DNA from 2 places in the Streptomyces sp. NPDC127098 genome. Region 1 is predicted to be linked to the other one. Evidence: predicted binding sites of a transcription regulator. Region 1 holds the regulator's gene; the other holds the start of a gene.

Region 1 (11,645 bases):
GGCCGCCGCCGGCAGCGCGTCCGAGGGCACCACCTCGACGTCGGCGTCGATCAGCACCACGTCCCTGGTGGGCCCGAGGGCCACCACCGCCCGGCCGTTCGCCGCCGCGTTCACGGCCGTCGGGTTGGTCGACCTGGTGGTCATCACCAGCGTTCCCCCGTGCCAGACGAAGGAGAGCGGCACCAGGCACGGCGCCCCGTCCCCGCCCGTCGTCGACACCCAGGCGTCCTCGTCCTCCACCAGGTGCCGGAGCACGTCCTTCTTGCGCTGCTCGCCGTCGCGCGGCGGTGCCGTCTCGGTCGTCATGGCCGCAAGCTAGCCCGACCGGCCACCGCTCCGCGTCGGGCGCCGGCCCTAGGGTCTGTCTGATAATTCCCGGTGGATCAGCGAGCGGCGGATGGCGCCCGGCTGGCAAGGCGCCGGATCGCAGCTCGTACTTGGCCGTACTCGCGCGATTCGGCAACGCAGCCAGGCGGGATGCTAGCCGTCGCGAGCCCGCCGGGGATTGTCAGACAGGCCCTAGGTCCGCTCCAGCCAGCCGTCGTGCGCCTCGGCGAGCGCCGCGAGCGCCGGTACGTCCCAGTGGGGGGCGGCGTCCTCGAGGACCACCAGCCACTGGGCGTCCTCCGCGTCGTCCTCGCCCGCCAGGGCCTCGCGGACCAGGCGGGGTTCCTCGGGCAGGTCCAGGCGTTCGGCCAGCTCGGCGGCCACCTCCTCGGCGGCGTCCCGGTCCGGCAGCACCAGCACATGTCGCATCGGGCCATTGTGCCCGGACCGCGGATCACTGTCGGACCCGCGTGGGATGCTGGGGCGCATGGCAGCCAGATCCACCAAGGCCGACGATCCGCTCGCCCCGGTCACCCTCGCGGTGGGCCAGGAGGAACTGCTGCTGGACCGCGCCGTCCAGCAGGTGGTGGCCGCCGCGCGCGCCTCCGACCCGGACACCGACGTGCGGGACCTGGCGCCCGGCGAGCTCCAGCCCGGCACCCTGGCCGAGCTCACCAGCCCCTCGCTGTTCGCCGAGCGCAAGGTCGTCGTGGTCCGCCAGGCCCAGGACCTGGGCGCCGACACTGTCAAGGACGTCAAGGCGTACCTGGCCGCCCCCGTAGAGGAGATCACCCTCGTCCTGCTGCACGCCGGCGGCGCCAAGGGCAAGGGCCTGCTGGACGCGGCCCGCAAGGCCGGGGCGCGCGAGGTCGCCTGCCCCAAGATGACCAAGCCGGCCGACCGGCTGGCGTTCGTGCGCGGCGAGTTCCGCGCCGCCGGCCGCAGCGCCACCCCCGGCGCCTGCCAGGCCCTGGTGGACGCCATCGGCAGCGACCTGCGCGAGCTGGCCTCCGCCTGCGCCCAGTTGGCCGCCGACGTCGAGGGCGCCATCGACGAGGAGGTCGTCGGCCGCTACTACACGGGCCGCGCCGAGGCGTCCAGCTTCACCGTCGCCGACCGCGCCGTCGAGGGCCGCACCGCCGAGGCCTTGGAGGCGCTGCGCTGGGCCCTGGCCACCGGGGTGGCGCCGGTGCTGGTGACCAGCGCCCTGGCACAGGGCGTCCGGTCGATCGGCAAGCTGGCGTCCGCGCCGAGCGGGATGCGCCCCGGCGACCTGGCGCGCGAGCTCGGCATGCCGCCGTGGAAGATCGACCGGGTCCGGCAGCAGATGCGCGGCTGGTCGGCCGAGGGCGTCGCCGTGGCGCTGCGCGCCGTCGCCGACGCCGACGCGGCGGTCAAGGGCGGCGGCTACGACCCCGGGTACGCGCTGGAGAAGGCCGTGGTCGCCATCGCCGGCGCCGCCCGCTCCCGATAGCGGCAAGCGCCAGGGCCCCGGCCCGCCCCCGGGGAAGGAGCGGGCTCGGGGCCCTGGCGATCGCTCGAAGAGGCACCGCACCCGCGTGGCGAACGTCTGGGATCAGCGCGGTGCCTGGTGCGCGCCAGCCGGCCGGAGCGGAGAGAGGGGCCGCTCGACGTGACCGGTGGCGGTGAGCCGGTGGGTCAGCCCTGGAGCGCGTTGACCTGGGAGGCCAGCGCGGACTTCTTGTTGGCCGCGTTGTTGCGGTGCAGCACACCCTTGCTGACGGCCTTGTCGAGCTTGCGCGCGGCGACCCGGCGGGCGGCCTCGGCCTGCTCGTAGTCACCCGCGGCCACGGCCTCGCGCGCCTTGCGGATGGCGGTCTTCACCTCGGACTTGACGGCCTGGTTGCGCAGCCGCGCCTTCTCGTTGGTCTTGATCCGCTTGATCTGGGACTTGATGTTCGCCACGAATGTGAGCCTTTGCAGGTTCGACGCTGATTTCGATGCGGTGCCGGTCGAGCCCAGGGGGATCCCGCACACCAGCGGCCCAGGGTACCAGCGGCCCAGGGCGGGCTCCCAATCCGTACCAGCCGCCCACGCATGGGACCATGGGGGCGACCCTACGAACCGCCGCCATGACCCGACAGGACCCCGCGTGCCCGCGATCTCTTCGAACGCGCCGGAGCCCAGCCGCACCGACCCGGCTCTCATCCGCAACTTCTGCATCATCGCGCATATCGACCACGGCAAGTCGACGCTCGCCGACCGGATGCTCCAGCTGACCGGGGTGGTCGAGCAGCGGCAGATGCGCGCCCAGTACCTGGACCGCATGGACATCGAGCGCGAGCGCGGCATCACGATCAAGTCCCAGGCGGTCCGCATGCCCTGGGAGCACGACGGCACGGCCCACGTGCTCAACATGATCGACACCCCAGGCCACGTCGACTTCACCTACGAGGTCTCCCGCTCCCTCGCCGCCTGCGAGGGCTGCGTCCTGCTGGTCGACGCCGCCCAGGGCATCGAGGCGCAGACCCTGGCCAACCTCTACCTGGCCATGGAGAACGACCTCACCATCATCCCGGTGCTCAACAAGATCGACCTGCCGGCCGCCCAGCCCGAGAAGTTCGCCGCCGAGCTCGCCCACCTCATCGGCTGCGACCCGGGCGACGTGCTGCGGGTCTCCGCCAAGACCGGCGAGGGCGTCGAGACGCTCCTCGACGAGGTGGTCCGTCAGGTCCCCGCTCCCGTCGGCGTCGCCGACGCCCCGGCCCGCGCGATGATCTTCGACTCGGTCTACGACGCCTACCGCGGCGTCGTCACCTACGTGAAGGTCGTCGACGGCCGGCTCGGCAAGCGCGAGCGCATCCAGATGATGTCCACCGGCGCCACCCACGAGCTGCTGGAGATCGGCGTCAACTCGCCCGAGATGACCCCGGCCGACGGGCTCGCGGTCGGCGAGGTCGGCTACCTCATCACCGGAGTGAAGGACGTCCGCCAGTCCAAGGTGGGCGACACCGTCACCCAGCAGCGCAACGGTGCCACCGAGCCGCTCGGCGGCTACAAGGACCCCAAGCCCATGGTGTTCTCCGGGCTCTATCCGATCGACGGCTCCGAGTACCCGGCGCTGCGCGACGCCCTGGAGAAGCTCCAGCTCAACGACGCGGCGCTGGTCTACGAGCCCGAGACCTCGGCCGCGCTCGGCTTCGGCTTCCGCGTCGGCTTCCTCGGCCTGCTCCACCTGGAGGTGATCAGGGAGCGCCTGGAGCGCGAGTTCGGCCTCGACCTGATCGCCACGGCGCCCAACGTCGTCTACCAGGTGACCATGGAGGACCGCTCCGAGCACACCGTCACCAACCCCAGCGAGTTCCCCACCGGCAAGATCGACGAGGTCCGCGAGCCGGTGGTGCGCGCCACGCTCATCGCCCCCAGCGAGTTCATCGGCGCCATCATGGAGCTCTGCCAGACCAGGCGCGGCTCCATGCAGGGCATGGACTACCTCTCCGAGGACCGCGTCGAGCTGCGTTACACGCTGCCGCTCGCCGAGATCGTCTTCGACTTCTTCGACGCCCTGAAGTCCAAGACCCGCGGCTACGCCTCCCTCGACTACGAGCCCGTCGGCGAGGAGGCCGCCGCCCTCGTCAAGGTCGACATCCTGCTGCACGGCGACAAGGTCGACGCGTTCTCCGCGATCGTCCACAAGGACAAGGCGTACGCGTACGGCGTGAAGATGGCGGCCAAGCTGCGCGAGCTCATTCCCCGGCAGCAGTTCGAGGTGCCGATCCAGGCCGCCATCGGCTCCCGGGTCATCGCCCGCGAGACGGTGCGCGCCATCCGCAAGGACGTGCTCTCCAAGTGCTACGGCGGCGACATCTCGCGGAAGCGGAAGCTGCTGGAGAAGCAGAAGGAAGGCAAGAAGCGGATGAAGATGGTCGGCCGCGTCGAGGTGCCGCAGGAGGCGTTCATCGCCGCCCTTTCCTCCGATTCCGAGGGCGGCGAGGGAAAGAACAAGAAATAGTCCCCTTACGCCCGGGCGTGCGGGCCCTTAGTCTGATCGCCACCCCTTAGTTACTGGTGGGTCACCCCGTTGCAGCGTGGCACCCGGAGGAAGTCTGTGACCGAGAAAGAGCTCCCGATCGACAAGCGCCCGCCGTCCGTGGCCCACATCTTCCAGGAGCGCGTCGAGGCCACGCCGGACCGGGAGGCGCTGCGTTACCCGGTGCCCACCGCCGGCGGCCCCGACGACTGGCACTCCTACACGTGGGCCGAGACCGGCCGCCGGGTGCACGCGATCGCCGCCGGGCTCATGGCGCTCGGGGTGCGGCCCGAGGAGCGGGTCGCCATAGCCTCCGGTACCCGGGTGGACTGGATCCTCGCGGACTTCGGCATCATGTGCGCCGGCGCCGCGACCACCACCGTCTACCCGCAGACCAACGCCGACGAGACGGCCTACATCCTCGCCGACTCGGGCAGCCGGGTCCTGATCGCCGAGGACGCGGCGCAGCTCGCCAAGGTCAGGGAGCGCCGTTCCCTGCTCCCGGACCTCGCCCACGTGGTGGTCGTCGAGGCCGCCGACGCGGTGCCGGCCGACGGCGACCCGGACGGCTGGGTGCTCTCCCTCGCCGACCTCGCCGAGCGCGGCACGGCCCACCTGGAGAAGAACCCCAACTGCGTCAAGGACACCATCGCCGGTCAACACCGCGACCACCTGGCCACGCTGATCTACACCTCGGGCACCACCGGCCGCCCCAAGGGGGTGCGGCTCGCCCAGGACACCTGGTCCTACATGGGCTACACCATCGAGGCGATCGACATGCTGCACGCCGACGACGTGCAGTACCTGTGGCTGCCGCTGTCCCACGTCTTCGGGAAGGTGCTGCTCGCCGCGCACGTCAGGATCGGCCACGTGATGGTCGTCGACGGCCGGGTCGACAAGATCGTCGAGAACCTGCCGGTGGTGCGGCCCACCATTGTGTGCGGCGTGCCCCGGATCTACGAGCGGGTCTACAACGGCGCGGCCATGCGGGCCAGGGCCGGCGGCGCGGCCCGCTTCCGGATCTTCCAGTGGGCCGCCGCCGTCGCCAAGGAGTACGGTCGCGTCTCCCAGGAGAACCAGCGGCGCACCGGCCGCGCCACCGTCCCCGCGGGCCTGCGGGCCAAGCACGCGGTGGCCGACCGGCTGGTCTACGGCAAGCTGCGGGAGCTCTTCGGCGGTCGCGTCCGGGCCCTGGTCTCCGGCTCGGCGGCGCTCCCGCCCGACATCGGCTACTTCTTCGAGGGCGCGGGACTCCCCATCCTGGAGGGCTACGGCCTCACCGAGTCGGCCGCCGCCAGCTTCCTCAACCCGGGCCTCGCCAACCGCACCGGCACGGTCGGCAAGGCCTTCCCCGGCCTGGAGGTCCGGATCGGCGAGGACAAGGAGATCCTGCTGCGCGGCCCCGGCATCATGCAGGGCTACCACGGCCTGCCCGAGCAGACGGCCGAGGTCCTCGACCCGGACGGCTGGTTCCACACCGGCGACATCGGCGAACTGTCGGACGACGGCTACCTGCGGATCACCGACCGCAAGAAGGACCTCTTCAAGACGTCGGTCGGCAAGTACGTGGCGCCCACCGAGATAGAGGGCCGGTTCAAGGCGGTCTGCCCCTACGTCTCCACGATGCTGGTGGTGGGCCCCGGCCGGAAGTTCTGCTCGGCGCTGATCGCGCTCGACGAGGCGGCGATCATGGGCTGGGCCAAGGAGAACGGCATCCCCGGCGGCTACGCGCAGGTCGTGGCCGACGAGCGGACGATCGCCCTCGTCGACGGCTACGTGCAGGAGCTGAACTCCGGCCTTCAGGGCTGGCAGACGGTCAAGAAGTTCCGCCTGCTGCCGAGGGAACTGGACGTCGAGCACGGCGACCTCACGCCGAGCCTGAAACTGAAGCGGCCGGTGGTGGAGGGCGAGTTCGCGGCGCTGATCGACTCCATGTACGAATAGCCCCTGGCGGGGCGAACGCCGCGCCGCTGCGCGCTTGGCCTCGGCCACCGGCCCGCCGGCCCGACCAGGCGGCGAAGCCGCCGAGGTCGGGCCTTGCGGCTGTGCCGGCCTTGCGTCCGCGCCGGCCTTGCGTCCGCGCCGGCCTTGCGTCCGCGCCGGCCTTGCGTCCGTGCCGCGCCCACCCACCCGCCCTCCGGGCGGGTCGTTGCGCGGCGGGGGCCGGGTGGCCCGGCGGCGTAGCCGCCGCGGGCCCTCGGCCCTGGCGGGTGCCCGGCCTTGGCGGGTGTCTGGCCCTGGCGGGCCGTGCACCGCGCGTAGAAGGGCGGGTGGGTGGGGGAACCCCGGGCGCGCAGCGCCCGGGCTACCCGGCGGCGCAGCCGCCGCAGGCGGCCGGCCGGGACGCTCACCGCACGCGGCGCGGTTCGCCCGCCCACCGCGCGAAGCGCGCCCAAAGGGCGGGTGGGTGGGGCAAGCCCGACGCGAAGCGCCACGGGCTCGGCCCGCTGGGCCGCTTGCCGCTCGCAGCGCGGTCAGGCCCCCCGCGCGAAGCGCGTAAAGGGCGGGTGGGTGGGGGAAATCCCGCGCGCCGCGCTACGTCAGGTCGCGCGTGAGGGCGTCGGCCAGCAGTCGGCCGCGGCGCGTCAGCGCCGCGCGGCCCGCCGCGAAGGCCGGTTCGGCGAGGAGGCCGTCCGCGACGGCCCGCCGCGCCGCGGCGAGGCCGTCGGCCGTGAGGAGGGAGAGCGGGCAGCCGTCCACCAGCCGCAGTTCGAGCAGGATCCGCTCCACCCGCCGGTCCTCGGCGGTCAGCACCTCCCGCCCGGCGCCCGGCGACCTCCCGTCCGCCAGCGCCGCGGCGTACGCGCCGGGGTGCTTCACGTTCCACCAGCGCACGCCCCCCACGTGGCTGTGCGCCCCAGGGCCCGCGCCCCACCAGTCGGCGCCGGTCCAGTAGAGCTCGTTGTGCCGGCAGCGGGCGGCCGCCGACGTGGCCCAGTTGGAGATCTCGTACCAGCCGAAGCCGGCCGCCGACAGCGTCTCGTCGGCGATCAGGTAGCGGTCGGCGTGCACGTCGTCGTCCGGCATCGGGACCTCGCCCCGCCGCACCCGCGCCGCGAGCCGGGTGCCGTCCTCCACGATCAGCGAGTAGGCCGAGACGTGGTCGGGCCCGGCGGCGACGGCCGCGTCGAGGGAGGCGCGCCAGTCGTCGTCGGTCTCGCCCGGGGTGCCGTAGATCAGGTCCAGGTTGACGTGCTCGAAGCCGGCGGCCCGTGCCTCGGCCACGCACGCCTCGGGGCGGCCCGGGGTGTGGGTGCGTTCCAGCACGGCGAGCACGTGTCGGCGGGCGCTCTGCATGCCGAAGGAGATCCGGTTGAAGCCGGCCTCCCGCAGCGCGGCGAGCGAGGCCGGGTCCACGGAGTCGGGGTTGGCCTCGGTGGTCACCTCGGCGTCGGGGGCCAGCCCGAACTCCTGCCGGACGGCGTCCAGCATGGCGCCGAGCGCGGCCGGTGGCAGCAGCGTGGGCGTGCCGCCGCCGACGAAGACCGTGGCGGCCTGGCGCGGGTCGTCGCCCAGCACCTTGCGGGCGAGCCTGATCTCCTCGGTCAGCACCTCCGCGTAGTCGTCCCGGGAGGCCAGCACCCCGCCGGAGCCGCGCAGCTCGGCGGCGGTGTAGGTGTTGAAGTCGCAGTAGCCGCAGCGCGTCGCGCAGTACGGCACGTGCAGGTAGAAGGCGAGGGGACGCTCGGCGGCGCCGGCCAGGGCGGACGCGGGGAGCGCGCCGTCCGCCGGCATCGGCTCGCCGTCGGGGAGTGCGGAGGGCATGGGTCCATTGTCCGGCACCTGGGTGACTACCCGGGGCCGCCCACCGTGACGTGGTCGATCAGGTGCTCGACGGGGCCGAGCAGGCCGGGTTCGAGGTCGCGGTAGTCCCGTACCCGGCCGAGGACGGACCGCCAGGCCGCGCCCGTGTTCTCGGGCCAGCCGAGGGCCCGGCAGACGCCCGTCTTCCAGTCCTGGCCGCGCGGCACCCGGGGCCACTCGGGGATGCCGAGCGCGGACGGCTTCACCGCCTGCCAGACGTCGACGAACGGGTGCCCGACGATCAGCACGTTCGGGTCGGTGATCTCGGCGGCGATCCGGGACTCCTTGGAGCCCGGCACCAGGTGGTCCACGAGCACGCCGAGCCTGGCCTCGGCGGAGGGCGCGAACTCCCGCACGATCGCCGGCAGGTCGTCCACGCCGGCCAGGTACTCGACGACGACGCCCTCGATCCGCAGGTCGTCGCCCCAGACCTTCTCGACCAGCTCGGCGTCCTGTCGCCCCTCCACGTAGATGCGCCCGGCGCGCGCGACCCGCGCCCGCGCGCCGGGAACGGCGATCGAGCCGGAGGCCGTCCTGGCCGGACGCGCCGGCGCCGCGGGCGTGCGCGCCGGGCGCACCAGCGTCACGACGCGCCCCTCCAGCAGGAAGCCACGCGGTTCGAGCGGGAACACCCGGTGCGCGCCGAAGCGGTCCTCCAGCGTGACGGTCGGCCCCTGCGCCGTCTTCTCACAGCGGATCACCGCCCCGCAGAAGCCCGTCGACACCTCCTCGACCACCAGGCCGGGCTCCGCCGGCACCTCGGGCACGGGGGCGTGCCGCTTCCACGGCGGCGTCAGGTCGGGGTCGTACCGCCTGCCGAACCGGCTGCCGTGCTGTCCACCGGGCTGTCTTCCGCGCATGCGCCCATTCGATCACGCCGCGCCCGGCACGTCCCCGAACCGCTCGGCGAGCGCCGCCCGTTGGGCCCGGACGAACGCGGCGTCCACCACCGCGCCGTGCCCGGGCACGTAGCGCGCCTCCGGGCCGCCGAGCGCCAGCAGCCGGTCCAGGGCGGCCGGCCAGCGCGCCGGCTCGGCGTCGGGCCCGGCCTGCGGCTCGCCCGACTCCTCGACCAGGTCGCCGCAGAACACCACGGGCACGGGGCCCGGCACGAGCACCACCAGGTCGTTCGGCGAGTGCGCGGGGCCCAGCGCCGCGAGCACCACTGTCCGGCCGCCGCCCAGGTCGAGCGTCAGTCGTTCGCCGGGGGCGATCTCGCGGGGCGACGGCAGCGCGGCCAGCGCGCCGGCCGCCGCCTCGGCGAGGCCCGCGTCGAGCCCCTGCCGCACCCCGTCCGCCGCGGCCCCGGCCGGGCCGCCGGCCGGCAGCCGCCCGAAGCGCTCGGCCGCCGGGAAGGCGCCGGCGCCCAGCACGTGGTCGAAGTGCGGATGGGTCAGGACCACGTGCGTCACCGGGACCCCGAAGCGGTCCCGCAGCTCGTCGCCGATCTCCTCGCCCGCCGGCAGCGAGGGGCCGGCGTCGACCAGCAGCACCCCGTCCGCGCCGGCGACCGCGCCCACCGTCTCGTCCCAGCCGGACAGGCGCCGGCGCGCCACTCCCGGCGCCAGGTCTTCCCATCGCGTCTCCATGCTGCGACGTTAGCGTCACGACAAGAACATGCCAGCCAGGGGCGGCGGGTTCCGCGCGATACCGTCTCCCCGTTCACGATTCCCTGGCCGTGCTACCCGGCCGTACACTGGACAGGGTTTGGCACTCGCCGCGGCTGAGTGCCAGGGCGGGCAGCAGCAGGAACGACGGCCGGGCGGGAGGTGTGCGGCATGCTCAGTGAACGCAGACTCGAGGTGTTGCGAGCCATCGTCCAGGACTACGTGGGCACGGAGGAGCCGGTGGGCTCCAAGGCCCTCACGGAGCGGCACAACCTGCAGGTGTCGCCGGCCACCGTGCGCAACGACATGGCGGTGCTGGAGGAGGAGGGCTACATCGCCCAGCCCCACACCAGCGCCGGCCGGGTGCCGACCGACAAGGGATACCGGCTCTTCGTCGACAAGCTCGCCGACGTCAAGCCGCTCTCGGCCGCGGAGCGCCGGGCCATCCAGAGCTTCCTGGGGGCCTCGCTCGACCTGGACGACGTGGTGGCCCGCACGGTGCGGCTGCTGGCGCAGCTGACCAGGCAGGTGGCGGTCGTGCAGTACCCGTCGCTGAGCCGGTCGACCGTGCGGCACGTGGAGCTGCTGTCGCTGGCCCCGGCCCGGCTGATGCTGGTGCTCATCACCGACACCGGCCGCGTCGAGCAGCGGATGGTCGACTGCCCGGCGCCCTTCGGTGAGACGTCGATCGCCGACCTGCGGGCCCGGCTCAACAGCCGGATCGTGGGCGAGCGCTTCGCCGAGGTGCCGCGCCTGGTGGCCGACCTGGCGGACTCCTTCGAGCCGGAGGAGCGGGGCACGGTCTCCGTGGTCCTCTCCACCCTGTTCGAGACGCTGGTGGAGGAGAAGGAGGAGCGGCTGATGATCGGCGGCACCGCCAACCTCACCCGCTTCGCGCAGGACTTCCCGCTGACGATCAGGCCGGTGCTCGAGGCGCTCGAGGAGCACGTCGTGCTGTTGAAGCTGCTCGGCGAGGCCAAGGATCCGGGTATGACGGTCCGGATTGGGCATGAAAACGCTCATGAGGGCCTGACGTCCACCTCGGTCGTCTCCGTCGGCTACGGTTCTGGGGGCGAGGCGGTGGCGAAGTTGGGCGTGGTCGGACCGACCCGCATGGACTATCCGGGAACGATGGGAGCGGTGCGCGCGGTGGCACGGTACGTCGGACAGATTCTCGCGGAGAACTAAAGTGGCGGCTGACTACTACGCGATCCTCGGTGTGCAGCGTGACGCTTCGCAGGAGGAGATCAAGAAGGCCTTCCGCCGCCTGGCGCGGGAGCTCCATCCGGACGTGAACCCGGATCCCAAGACCCAGGAGCGGTTCAAGGAGATCAACACCGCCTACGAGGTGCTCTCCGACCCGCAGAAGAAGCAGATGTACGACCTGGGCGGGGACCCGATGGGGCCCGGCGGCGCCGGCCCCGGTGCCGGCTTCGGCGGCGCCGGCTTCGGGAACTTCTCGGACATCATGGACGCGTTCTTCGGCACCGCCTCGCAGCGCGGCCCGAAGTCCCGCACCCGGCGTGGCCAGGACGCCATGATCAGGCTCGAGATCGACCTGAACGAGGCGGCGTTCGGCACCACCAAGGAGATCCAGGTCGACACGGCCACGGTCTGTGGCACGTGCAACGGCGAGGGCGCCGCCCCCGGCACCTCGGCGCAGACCTGCGACATGTGTCGCGGGCGCGGCGAGGTCTCGCAGGTCACCCGGTCCTTCCTCGGCCAGGTCATGACCTCGCGGCCCTGCCCGCAGTGCCAGGGCTTCGGCACCGTGGTGCCCACGCCCTGCCCCGAGTGCGCGGGGGACGGCCGGGTGCGCACCCGCCGTTCGCTGACGGTCAAGATCCCGGCCGGCGTGGACAACGGCACCCGGATCCAGCTGGCCGGCGAGGGCGAGGTCGGCCCGGGCGGTGGCC
Region 2 (11,645 bases), on a different contig from region 1:
TTGTGTGTGCCGAAGGTGACGGTGAGCGTGGCCCGCACGGCCTCGCCGCGCACCTCGCCGGTGTCGGGGTCGACGCCGCTCGGCAGGTCGACGGCGACCACCGGGGTGCCGGCGGCGTGGACCCGGCGGGCCAGCTCGGCGGCCTCCGGGCGCAGCCCGCCCCGGCCGCCGATGCCCGTGATGCCGTCCACCACCAGGTCGGCGCGGGCCAGGGCGGTGGCGGCCTCGTCCGGCGCGGCGACGCGGCCACCGGCGGCACGCAGCGCGGCCAGGCCGCCGGGGTGCGCGCGGTCGGGGGAGAGCGGCACGGCGGTCACCCCGGCGCCCCGGCGGGCCAGGCGGGCGCCCGCGTAGAGGGCGTCGCCGCCGTTGTCGCCGCTGCCCACCAGCAGCACCACGCGGCGGGAGCGGCCGCCCCGCAGCAGGTCGGCACAGGCCGCCGCGAGGCCGGCGGCGGCCCGCGCCATCAGGGTGCCCTCGGGCAGCCGTGCCATCAGCGCCCGCTCGGCGGTCCGCACCGTCTCCACGCGATAGGCCGTCCTCATGGCACCAGTCTGGCCCGTGCCCGCCGCCGTGGCGCACCGAACCCCCCTCGGCGGCCCGCCCGTCGCGGCGCTTTCCGGCGGTCGGGGCGGCGAAATCCGGGGTTCCTGCGACACTGGTGGACAATGAGCGATCACGTCCTGCCCGAAACCTGGCGACTGCGCGCCGACATCGATCTCGCCGCGCTGCGCTCCAACGTGCGTGCGCTGCACGAGCGCCTCATCGGTGGCGCCCAGTTGATGGCCGTGGTCAAGGCCGACGCCTACGGGCACGGTCTGGTGCCGTGCGCGAGGGCCGCCCGGGCGGCCGGCGCCGCCTGGCTCGGCGCCGCGACGCCCGAGGAGGCTTTGGCCCTGCGCGCGGCCGGCGACACCGGGCGGGTGCTGTGTTGGCTGTGGGTGCCGGGCGGCCCCTGGCGGCGCGCCGTCGAGGCCGACATCGACGTCTCCGTCAGCGCCCGCTGGGCGTTGGCGGAGGTCGTCGCCGCCGCCCGGGCCGCCGGCCGCCCCGCCAGGATCCACCTCAAGGCCGACACCGGCCTCGGGCGCAACGGCTGCCCGCCCGCCGACTGGGCCGACCTCACCGCCGCCGCCCGCGCCGCCGAGGCCGAGGGCACGGTCGTGGTCGCCGGTGTCTGGTCCCACCTGGCCAGGGCCGACGAGCCGGGCGACCCGTCGATCGCCGCCCAGCAGAAGGTCTTCGAGGAGGCCCTGGCCACCGCCGACCGTGCCGGCCTGCGGCCCGAGGTCCGCCACCTGGCGAACTCGCCCGGCACCCTCACTCTGCCGGGCGCCCACTACGACCTGGTGCGCGTCGGCGTCGCGCTCTACGGCATCTCCCCGTCTCCCGAGACCGGCACCCCGGAGGACTTCGGGCTGCGCCCCGTGATGACGCTGCGCGCCTGGCTGGCCGGCGTCAAGCGGGTCCCCGGCGGCCATGGCGTCTCCTACGGCCACCGTTACACCACCCCCGGCGAGACCACGCTGGCGCTGGTGCCCGCCGGATACGCCGACGGCATCCCCCGCCACGCTTCGGGAACCGGTCCCGTGCTGGTCGCCGGCAAGTGGCGCACGGTCGCCGGCACCGTCGCCATGGACCAGTTCGTCGTCGACCTGGGCGGCGACAGGGCCGAGGCCGGCGACGAGGCGCTGCTGTTCGGCCCCGGCGACCGCGGTGAGCCCACCGTCGAGGACTGGGCCAGGGCCACCGGCACCATCGGCTACGAGATCGTGACCCGCATCGGCCCCCGGGTGCCCCGCGTCTACCACGGGGAGTCACCCGAGCCGGCGGCGGCGTCGTCATGAGTTGGGCCCGCCGCGCCGGGATAGCCGGCGTGGCCCTCGGCGCCGTGGCCACCACGGTGGCCACCACCGTGGCCATCGAGCGGCTCAGCGTGCAGCGCGGCCTGCGCCGTCAGGCCCGCCTCGAACTGGACGCGACCGGCCCGTTCGGCACCCTGCGCGGCACCCCGGGCACCGCCTTCGCGGAGGACGGCACCGAGCTGTACTACGAGATCGACGAGCGTGACGAGCACCCCGCCCTCGAACCGCCGGCGACGGTCGCCGAGCCGGCGCCGCGCGGCCGGCTCGCCAAGCTGCTGCGCCGCCCCGAGGCCGTGCGCCGCCGCCCCACCGTCGTCTTCAGCCACGGCTACTGCCTCGCCCAGGACGTCTGGCACTTCCAGCGCGCCGCGCTGCGCGGCCACTACCGCGCGGTCTACTGGGACCAGCGCAGCCACGGCCGCTCCGAGCGCGGCAGGTCCCAGGTCGAGCGCGTCGAGGACGTCAGCATCGACCAGCTGGGCCGCGACCTGAAGGCCGTGCTGGACGCCGCCGTGCCCGAGGGCCCCGTCGTCCTCGTCGGCCACTCCATGGGCGGCATGACGGTGATGGCGTTCGCCGAGCAGTACCCCGAGTACGTCGCCGAGCGGGTCACCGGCATCGCCCTCGTCGGCACCTCGGCCGGCGGCCTCAGCGACGTCACCTACGGCTTCCCCGCCCCCGTCATCGGCCTCGTCCGCAAGGCGATGCCCGGCATGCTGCGGGTGATCGGCGCCCGGCCCGAGCTGGTCGAGCGCGGCCGGCGGGCCGTCGGCGACCTCTACTCCGGCGTGTTCCGGCGGCTCTCCTTCGGCGAGCCGAGGAGCATCGACCCGGCCGTCGCCCGGTTCGCCGAGCGGCTGATCGAGGCCGTGCCGATGGACGTGGTCGCCGAGTTCTACCCGGCCTTCCACGTGCACGACAAGATGGCCGCGCTCGGCGTGCTGCGCGGCCTGGAGAACGACCTCCCGGTGCTGGTGCTGGCCGGCGAGCGGGACGAGATGACCCCGGCCGCGCACAGCGAGCGCATCGCCGAGGAGCTGCCGGCCGCCGAGCTGCTGCTGGTGCCCGAGACGGGGCATCTGGTGCTTCTGGAGGCGCCCCTGGTGGTCAACGACGCCCTGGCCAGGCTGCTCGCGCGTAGCATCCATCCCCATGAACCAGCTGTCTGACGCCCCCGTCGCGCTGACCGTCCCCGACGCCGACCGGATGCGTGAGCTCGGCCGGCGCCTCGCCGCGCTGCTGCGCCCCGGCGACCTCGTGCTGCTCACCGGGGAGCTGGGCGCCGGCAAGACGACGCTGACCCGGGGCATCGGCGAGGGGCTCGGCGTGCGCGGCGACGTCACCTCGCCCACCTTCGTCATCGCCCGCGTCCACCCGTCGCTGGCCGGTGGCCCGCCGCTGGTGCACGTGGACGCCTACCGGCTGGCCGGCGGCCTCGACGAGATGGAGGACCTGGACCTCGACGTGGCGCTGCCGGAGTCGGTGGTGGTGGTCGAGTGGGGCGAGGGGCGGGTCGAGGAGCTGTCGGAGGACCGGCTACACGTCGTCATCCACCGGGGTGCGAGCGCCGAGGACGACACCCGTCACGTGTCGCTGACCGGCGTCGGCGACCGCTGGCACGAGGCGGGCCTCGAACAGCTGGCGCGTTAGGGAACGACGACCACCGTGACGTTCTCGGTGGCGAACTCCCACATCGCGGCGCCGTCCTCCCGCGACTCCCGGACCGCGCCGGTGCGCTGGGCCGCCTCGGGGTCGGGCGTCGAGCCGTCGATCGCCGCCGAGAAGCCGAAGACCACGTCGTCCGCCGAGTGGAAGATCACCGTGTGCTCGATCGCCACCCCGTCCGAGCCGGTGCCGTTGGGGCTGCGCGAGGTGACCGCGTACTCGCCGGGCTCCGGGCTGACCGAGCTCGGATAGACGGGGAAGGTGTCGAGCACCACCTCGCCCGTGCCGTCCTGCGCGACGTCCACCAGCCAGACCCGCTGCTGCCCCAGCGCGTAGACCACGCGCTTGCCGGTGCCCGACTCGGCCGGCAGCGGCGGCTCCTCGGCCTCGGCGCCCGCGCCGCCGTCCCCGCCACCGTCGGCCTCGTCCTCGGGCGCGGGGGACTCCTCCGTCTGCTCGGATGTCCGCGGTGGCCGCTCGTCCGCCGCCGACGCCTGGTAGGCGAAGAAGGCGACGACGCCGAGCGCGGCAACGGTCAGCACGGAGACGAAGACACCGGAACCGGAGCTTGAGGTGTGGCGCGCCACGGTCTGCTGCCTTTCGCGCAGGGACGAGTGGATCGAAGAGTCCGGGCCCGACGCTACCAGGAGACGAAGGGGTGCTCGGCGGGTCGTAGGCTTGCCGGGTGCTGCTGCTCGCCCTGGACACCGCGACCCCCGCCGTCACCGTCGCCCTGCACGACGGCGAGCGTGCCCTGGCCACCGCCGAGGAGGTCGACCCGCGTCGGCACGGCGAACTCCTGCTGCCCGCCGTCGACCGGGTGCTGGCCACGGCCGACCGCCGGCTCGCGGACGTCACCGCGCTGGTCGTCGGCACCGGACCCGGCCCCTACACAGGACTGCGGGTCGGCCTGGCCACCGCCGCCGCGCTCGGCTCGGCCGCCGGCATCCCGGTGTACGGGCTCGGCTCGCTGGACTCCATCGCCTACGCGGCCGGCCTGACCGAGCCGTTCGTGGTCGCCACCGACGCCCGCCGCAAGGAGGTCTACTGGGCCCGCTACGCGGACGCCAGGACCCGCCTGGAAGGCCCCGCCGTCGACCGCCCCGCCGAGATCGCCGAGGCCGTCGCCGGCCTGCCGGCGGTCGGCGCCGGCGCGCTGCTCTACCCGGAGGCGTTCCCCGGCCACCGCGAGGACCTGCCGCGCCACGCCTCGGCCGCCGCGCTGGCCGCGCTGGCCGCCGAGCGGCTGGCGGCCGGCGAGGAACTGGCGGAGCCGCGGCCGGCCTATCTGCGCCGCCCGGACGCCAGGGTGCCCACCGGCTACAAGGCGGTCACCCGTTGACGGCGAGCCGCGTCGGGCAGGTCGTGCTGCGCGAGATGCGCTGGTGGGACATCGAGCCGGTGCTGGGCCTGGAGGCCGAGCTGTTCCCTGAGGACGCCTGGTCGGCCGAGATGTTCTGGTCCGAGCTGGCCGGCGCCCGCGGCCCGCGCCCCAGCCGCCGGTACGTGGTGGCCGAGGGGCCCGACGGCCGTCTCGTCGGATACGGCGGACTCGGCGTCTCCGGCGACTCGGGTGACGTGATGACCATCGGCGTCACCGAGGACCACCAGGGCACCGGGCTCGGCGCCCGGCTGCTGTCCGAACTGCTCGCCGCCGCCGCCGGCTTCGGCTGCCGCGAGGTGCTGCTCGAGGTCCGCGTCGACAACGAGCGCGCGCAGCGGCTCTACACCGGGTTCGGCTTCGCGCCGGTCGGCGTGCGGCGCGGCTACTACCAGCCGGGTGGCCACGACGCGCTGGTGATGCGCCGCGAGCTCGAACCGACGGAGGAGAAGAAGGAAGAAGATGGCTGACGAACCGCTCGTCCTCGGTATCGAGACGTCCTGCGACGAGACCGGGGTCGGCGTCGTGCGCGGCCACACGCTGCTGGCCGACGCCGTCGCGTCCAGCGTCGACGACCACGCGCGCTACGGCGGTGTGGTGCCCGAGATCGCCAGCCGCGCACACTTGGAGGCGATGGTCCCGACCATCGAGCGGGCGCTCACCCAGGCCGGCGTCGCGGCGCGCGACCTGGACGCGATCGCGGTCACGGCCGGCCCCGGGCTCGCCGGCGCGCTGCTGGTCGGCGTCTCGGCCGCCAAGGCCTACGCGTACGCGCTCGGCAAGCCGCTGTACGGCGTCAACCACCTCGCCTCGCACATCTGCGTCGACCAGCTCGAACACGGCCCGCTGCCCGAGCCGACCATGGCCCTGTTGGTCTCCGGCGGCCACTCCTCGCTGCTGCTCGCCCCGGACATCACCACGGACGTGCGGCCGCTCGGCGCCACCATCGACGACGCGGCCGGCGAGGCGTTCGACAAGGTGGCGCGGGTGCTGGGGCTGGGCTTCCCCGGCGGCCCGGTCATCGACCGGCTGGCCCGCGAGGGCGACCCGGACGCGGTGCGCTTCCCGCGCGGGCTCACCGGCCCGCGCGACGCGCCGTTCGACTTCTCCTTCTCGGGCCTCAAGACGGCCGTGGCCCGCTGGGTCGAGAACCGGCGGGCGGCGGGCGAGGAGGTCCCGGTCGCGGACGTCGCCGCCTCGTTCCAGGAGGCGGTCACCGACGTGCTGACCAGGAAGGCGATCCGGGCCTGCAGGTCCGAGGGCGTGGACCACCTGATGATCGGCGGCGGGGTGGCGGCCAACTCGCGGCTGCGCGCCATGGCCGAGGAGCGCTGCGCCGACGCCGGGATCACGCTGCGGGTGCCGAGACCCGGCCTGTGCACGGACAACGGCGCGATGGTGGCGGCGCTCGGCGCGGAGATGCTCGCCAGGGGGCGCACGCCCTCGGCGCTCGACCTGCCGGCCGACTCATCGCTGCCGGTGACCGAGCCCCACGTCCCGGCTCACGAAGCCCACCACGGGCACCACCACTGATGGCGGCCGTCGCGCTGATGTGGGAGGCCAGGGCGGCCGCCGGGCGCGGCGCCGAACTGCTGGCGTGGGTGCGCGACCAGCCGCTCGACCCGGCCCCCGAGCGCCGCGAGACGTTCACGGCCGAGCCGGACCGGGTGCTGGTGATCACCTGGTGGCCCGCCGGCCCGTCCGTGGAACTCCCGGAGCCGCCGGCCGGGTTGCTGCACCGACCGGTGCACCGCTGGCGCTTCACGCCGGTCGAGGACTGAGCACCCCGGGACTCAGCAGCATCGCCGGCTCGTCCGCGACCCGGGTGAGGAAGACGGTCGCCGCGTTCGGGCCCTGCGGCTTGAGGCGCCGGATCAGCTCCTCAGGGGTGAGCGGCGAGCCGCGCTTCTTGACGGTCACCGTGCCGACGCCGCGCTCGCGCAGCAGCGCGCGCAGCCGCTTGACGTTGAACGGCAGCACGTCGGTGAGCTCGTAGCCGGTGGCGAACGGCGTGGCCGCGGGGGCGTCCGTCGTGACATAGGCGATCTCCGGGTCGAGCAGCCGGCCGCCGATCGCCTCGGCGACCTCGGCGACCAGGTGAGCCCGGATCGCCGCGCCGTCCGGCTCGTAGAGGTACCGGCCAGGCTCGCCCGCCGGCGCCCGGCGGGTGCCCGGGCCGGCCAGCGTGTCGCCGCCGGGCAGCAGCGTGGCGCGGCGCGGCTCCCGTTCGCCGGTGCCGAACCACAGCACGGCCTCCTTGACCTCGCCCCGGTGTGAGACCCACTCGGCCGTGGCCTCCTCGGGGACGGCCTCGTGCGGGACGCCGGGCGCCACCTTGAGCGCGGCCAGCGGCGCGCGGCTCGCGGCCGCCAGGGCCCAGGAGAGCGGCGGCGAGTACGCCTCCGGGTCGAAGACCCGACCCCGCCCACCGCGCCGCGCCGGGTCGGCGAAGAGCGCGTCGAAGCCGTCGAGCGGCACGTCCTCCACGGCGGCCTGCCGCACCTCGACGCGGTCGGCAAGCCCCAGCGCCGCCACGTTGGCGCGCGCCACGGCACAGGTCAGCGGGTCCCGGTCGACGGCGACCACCTCGATGCCGGCGCGGGCGAGCGCGATCGCGTCCCCGCCGACGCCGCAGCACAGGTCGGCGAGGCGCCGCACGCCGAGTGCGGCGAAGCGGGCGGCGCGCCAGGCGGCCACGGGGGAGCGGGTGGCCTGCTCCACGCCGTGCGGCGTGAAGTACATCCGCTCCGCGTCCGGGCCGAACTTGGCGGCCGCGCGCTGCCGCAGCCGGGCCTGGCCGATGGCCGCCGACACCAGCTCGGCCGGGTGCTCCCGGCGCAGCCGGGTGGCGGCGGTCAGCTCGTCGGCCGGGTCGAGGTCCCGCAACTCGTCGAGGAGTCGCTGGCCCCGCCCGGTGAGCAGGTCGGGAAAGGCGCCGAGGTCGGCGGAGGGTGCGGCCACACGGGTCATTCTCCCCGGCGCCACGGATCGGGCTGCCGGGGTCCCGGGGAGGCGGGTGGCACCATCCGGAACCATGGAGATTATCGGACAAGTAAGACAAATTACCCCGGGAGGGGGGCACGGCCCACCGAGCTGGTTCCGCTGGCGGGCCCGGCGCTGCGGGCTGCTGGGCGGCGCGACGATACTCGCCCTCGCCTGTTCCGGCGCCATCCCGCCGCCGCCCAACGAGCCGGACGGCTGGCGGCTGCTCACCACCGTCGACGGCGCGCCGGCACCCCCGCCGCACGGCCCCGGCTCGGGCGGCGAACCGGGACTCGCCCTCGGTGGCCCGCAGCGCGCCGCGCAGGCGCGCACCGTGGCGGACGCGCTGGCGGGCTACGCCAAGCGCCTGGAGCGCGCCGAAACGCGTCGGATCGCGGCGGCCAAGACCTGGGGCCTGCGCCGCGTCCCCCTCCGGGCCCCGGCGCCGCCGGCCGAGAAACCCGAACTCACCAGCGAACCGGGCCACCTCACCGGCAAGGGCCTGCCGCCGGTGATCGTCCAGGTGCCGACCGACGAGAAGGTCGTCTTCCTGACCATCGACGACGGCGCGGAGAAGGACCCGAAACTGCTGGAGATGATGCGGGAACTCGACATCCCCTACAGCAGCTTCCTCTCCGACTACGTGGCCCGCGACGACTACGACTACTTCCGCGAGGCGCACCGGGACGGCTCCGGGATCCAGAACCACTCCGTCAACCACCGCGAGATGCCGAAGCTCTCCTACACCGAGCAACGGACCGAGATCTGCCGCCAACAGGACACGCTCGAGAAGGAGATCGGCGAGCGCCCCACCCTCTTCCGCCCGCCGTACGGGGCGTACGACCGCGACACGCTGAAGGCGGCGGCCTCCTGCGGCGTCGAGGTGGTCCCGCTGTGGGCCGAGGAGGCCTTCCCCGACCGCATCGCCTGGGGCCGCGGCGACGAGAAGCTGCACCCGGGCGACATCATCCTCACCCACTTCCGCGGCACGGCGGAGTGGGGCGGCTCCATGCCGGACATGATCCGCCGCGTCGTGGAAACAGCCACGGCCCAGGGCTTCGCCCTGGCCCGCCTGGAGGACTACATCTGACCCCACGACGCGACCCGGCGGCGGTGTCGGCCTGCGGCCGTGCCGCGCCCACCCACCCGCCCTGGGGGCACCTCCCAGCGTTAGCTGGGGGAGGGTGGCCTCGCGCGGCACGGCCGTGTGCCCCGGCGGCGAAGCCGCCGCGGGCCGGCCCGCAGGGCCGCTCCCCGCGCGTAGCGCGCGAAAAAGCGTGGGTGGGTGGGTGAAACCCCCCGCGCGTAAGCGCCACCGCCCCCGCTGGCGCAGCCGCCACTTCCCGCGCGAAGTGCCCGGCACCCGGCGGCGCAGCCGCCGCGGGCCCCGGCCCGTAGGGCCGCTCCCCGCGCGCAGTGCGCGAGATGGGCGGGTGGGTGGGGAAAACCCGGGGCGAAACACCCGGGCACCCGACAGTGCGGCCGTCACCCCCCGGCGCGCGGTGTCGAAGGAGCATCGGCGGGAGCGAACCCCGGCGCGGAGCGCCACGGCGTGCGCCATGATCCCCACCGGGGCCCACCCCACCCGTCCGCCGCGCCGGGAAAGCGCAGGCCAGCAGGGGAATCGCCACCAGCGGAACGGGCGCAACACGGATGTCCCGCCCGCGCGTTGGGCCCCCGCCCCCCGGGGTGCGGAACCTTCGGGGCGCTCCGCCCGCCAGGACGGATTGGCACTCTAGTTGACTGAGTGCTAACCGACGCCTAATCTCAACTTTGGCACTCTCACAGTAGGAGTGCCAACGCGCGACGGGCGGATCCGGCACCCGCGACGACGGGTCCTCCAGGTCGCCTCCCAGCCATGAAGACCCCGCGAGATCTCCGAAGGGGGAGGTCGGATCGTGACGACCGCCAGCACCAAGGTTGCCATCAAGCCGCTTGAGGACCGCATCGTGGTCCAGCCGCTCGACGCCGAGCAGACCACGGCCTCGGGCCTGGTCATCCCGGACACCGCCAAGGAGAAGCCCCAGGAGGGCGTCGTCCTGGCCGTCGGCCCGGGCCGCTTCGAGGACGGCAACCGCCTTCCGCTCGACGTCAAGGTCGGCGACGTCGTGCTCTACAGCAAGTACGGCGGCACCGAGGTGAAGTACAACAACGAGGAGTACCTCGTTCTCTCCGCCCGCGACGTGCTCGCGATCATCGAGAAGTAACTCGGACCGGTCGAGAGCATTTCGGCACCGACGCGCCCCGGGACCCGCGCCTGATCCGTAGCACGGCCGGGGCCGGGGCGCCGTTGTGCGGCCGCCCCGCGGAACCCGCCCTCACGAAGACGACAAGGCACAAGGGACACCCAACCGATGGCGAAGATCCTGAAGTTCGACGAGGACGCCCGTCGCGCCCTCGAGCGCGGCGTGAACAAGCTGGCCGACGCGGTCAAGGTGACGATCGGCCCCAAGGGCCGCAACGTCGTCATCGACAAGAAGTTCGGCGCGCCGACCATCACCAACGACGGCGTCACCATCGCCCGCGAGGTCGAGGTCGAGGACCCGTACGAGAACCTGGGCGCCCAGCTCGTCAAGGAGGTGGCGACCAAGACCAACGACATCGCGGGTGACGGCACCACCACCGCCACCGTGCTGGCCCAGGCCCTCGTCCGCGAGGGGCTGCGCAACGTGGCCGCCGGCGCCTCCCCGTCCGGTCTGAAGCGCGGGATCGACGCCGCCGTCGCGGCGGTCGCCGAGGACCTGCGGGCCAGCGCCCGCCCGATCGACTCGAAGGCGGACATCGCCGCCGTCGCCGCGCTGTCCGCGCAGGACAAGCAGGTCGGCGAGCTGATCGCCGAGGCGATGGACAAGGTCGGCAAGGACGGCGTGATCACCGTCGAGGAGTCCCAGACCTTCGGCCTCGAGCTCGACTTCACCGAGGGCATGGCCTTCGACAAGGGCTACCTGTCGCACTACATGGTGACCGACCAGGAGCGCATGGAGGCCGTCCTCGACGACCCCTACATCCTGATCCACCAGGGCAAGATCTCCTCCATCCAGGACCTGCTCCCGCTGCTGGAGAAGATCATGCAGGCCGGCTCCTCGCGGCCGCTGCTGATCATCGCCGAGGACGTGGAGGGCGAGGCGCTGTCCACCCTCGTCGTCAACAAGATCCGCGGCACCTTCAACTCGGTGGCCGTCAAGGCCCCCGGCTTCGGTGACCGCCGCAAGGCGATGCTGGGCGACATGGCCACCCTGACCGGCGGCCAGGTCATCTCCGAGGAGGTCGGCCTCAAGCTCGACCAGGTCGGCCTCGACGTGCTGGGTTCGGCCCGCCGCGTCACCATCACCAAGGACGACACCACCATCGTCGACGGCGGCGGCGCCTCGGCCGACATCGAGGCCCGGGTCGCCCAGATCCGCGCCGAGATCGACAACACCGACTCCGACTGGGACCGCGAGAAGCTGCAGGAGCGGCTGGCGAAGCTGGCCGGCGGCGTCTGCGTGATCCGCGTCGGTGCCGCCACCGAGGTGGAGCTGAAGGAGAAGAAGCACCGCCTGGAGGACGCCATCTCCGCCACCCGCGCGGCGGTCGAGGAGGGCATCGTCCCCGGCGGTGGCGCCTCCCTGGTCCACTCGGCCAAGGTTCTCGCCGACGACCTGGGCCGTTCGGGTGACGAGGCGACCGGCGTCGCGATCGTGCGCCGCGCCGCCGTCGAGCCGCTGCGCTGGATCGCGGAGAACGCGGGCCTCGAGGGCTACGTGATCACC

Evidence for each region. Region 1 encodes HrcA, which represses chaperone genes, less so after heat shock. Its sites were predicted from a motif close to TTNGCACTCNGNNNNNCNGAGTGCNAA; they were not measured.
Region 2: a site for HrcA is predicted at 9,621-9,647, ahead of groES (co-chaperone GroES). Genes of this name have one in related genera too.

Annotation. Positions count from the first base shown of each region.
Region 1 covers NZ_JBHXFJ010000088.1:7,251-18,895, forward strand. Annotated here, with positions in the region: gene ACFWI8_RS33350 (pyridoxamine 5'-phosphate oxidase family protein) at 1-306, opposite strand, end outside; gene ACFWI8_RS33355 (hypothetical protein) at 520-756, opposite strand; gene holA (DNA polymerase III subunit delta) at 815-1,801, shown strand; gene rpsT (30S ribosomal protein S20) at 1,987-2,253, opposite strand; gene lepA (translation elongation factor 4) at 2,441-4,300, shown strand; gene ACFWI8_RS33375 (AMP-dependent synthetase/ligase) at 4,397-6,262, shown strand; gene hemW (radical SAM family heme chaperone HemW) at 6,854-8,083, opposite strand; gene ACFWI8_RS33385 (DUF3097 domain-containing protein) at 8,110-8,982, opposite strand; gene ACFWI8_RS33390 (MBL fold metallo-hydrolase) at 8,995-9,711, opposite strand; gene hrcA (heat-inducible transcriptional repressor HrcA) at 9,901-10,917, shown strand; gene dnaJ (molecular chaperone DnaJ) at 10,919-11,645, shown strand, end outside.
Region 2 covers NZ_JBHXFJ010000086.1:14,976-26,620, forward strand. Annotated here, with positions in the region: gene ACFWI8_RS33130 (NAD(P)H-hydrate dehydratase) at 1-545, opposite strand, end outside; gene alr (alanine racemase) at 669-1,847, shown strand; gene ACFWI8_RS33140 (alpha/beta fold hydrolase) at 1,844-3,034, shown strand; gene tsaE (tRNA (adenosine(37)-N6)-threonylcarbamoyltransferase complex ATPase subunit type 1 TsaE) at 3,018-3,515, shown strand; gene ACFWI8_RS33150 (hypothetical protein) at 3,512-4,117, opposite strand; gene tsaB (tRNA (adenosine(37)-N6)-threonylcarbamoyltransferase complex dimerization subunit type 1 TsaB) at 4,216-4,872, shown strand; gene rimI (ribosomal protein S18-alanine N-acetyltransferase) at 4,908-5,381, shown strand; gene tsaD (tRNA (adenosine(37)-N6)-threonylcarbamoyltransferase complex transferase subunit TsaD) at 5,374-6,444, shown strand; gene ACFWI8_RS33170 (hypothetical protein) at 6,444-6,692, shown strand; gene ACFWI8_RS33175 (methyltransferase domain-containing protein) at 6,673-7,881, opposite strand; gene ACFWI8_RS33180 (polysaccharide deacetylase family protein) at 7,955-8,983, shown strand; gene groES (co-chaperone GroES) at 9,792-10,100, shown strand; gene groL (chaperonin GroEL) at 10,248-11,645, shown strand, end outside.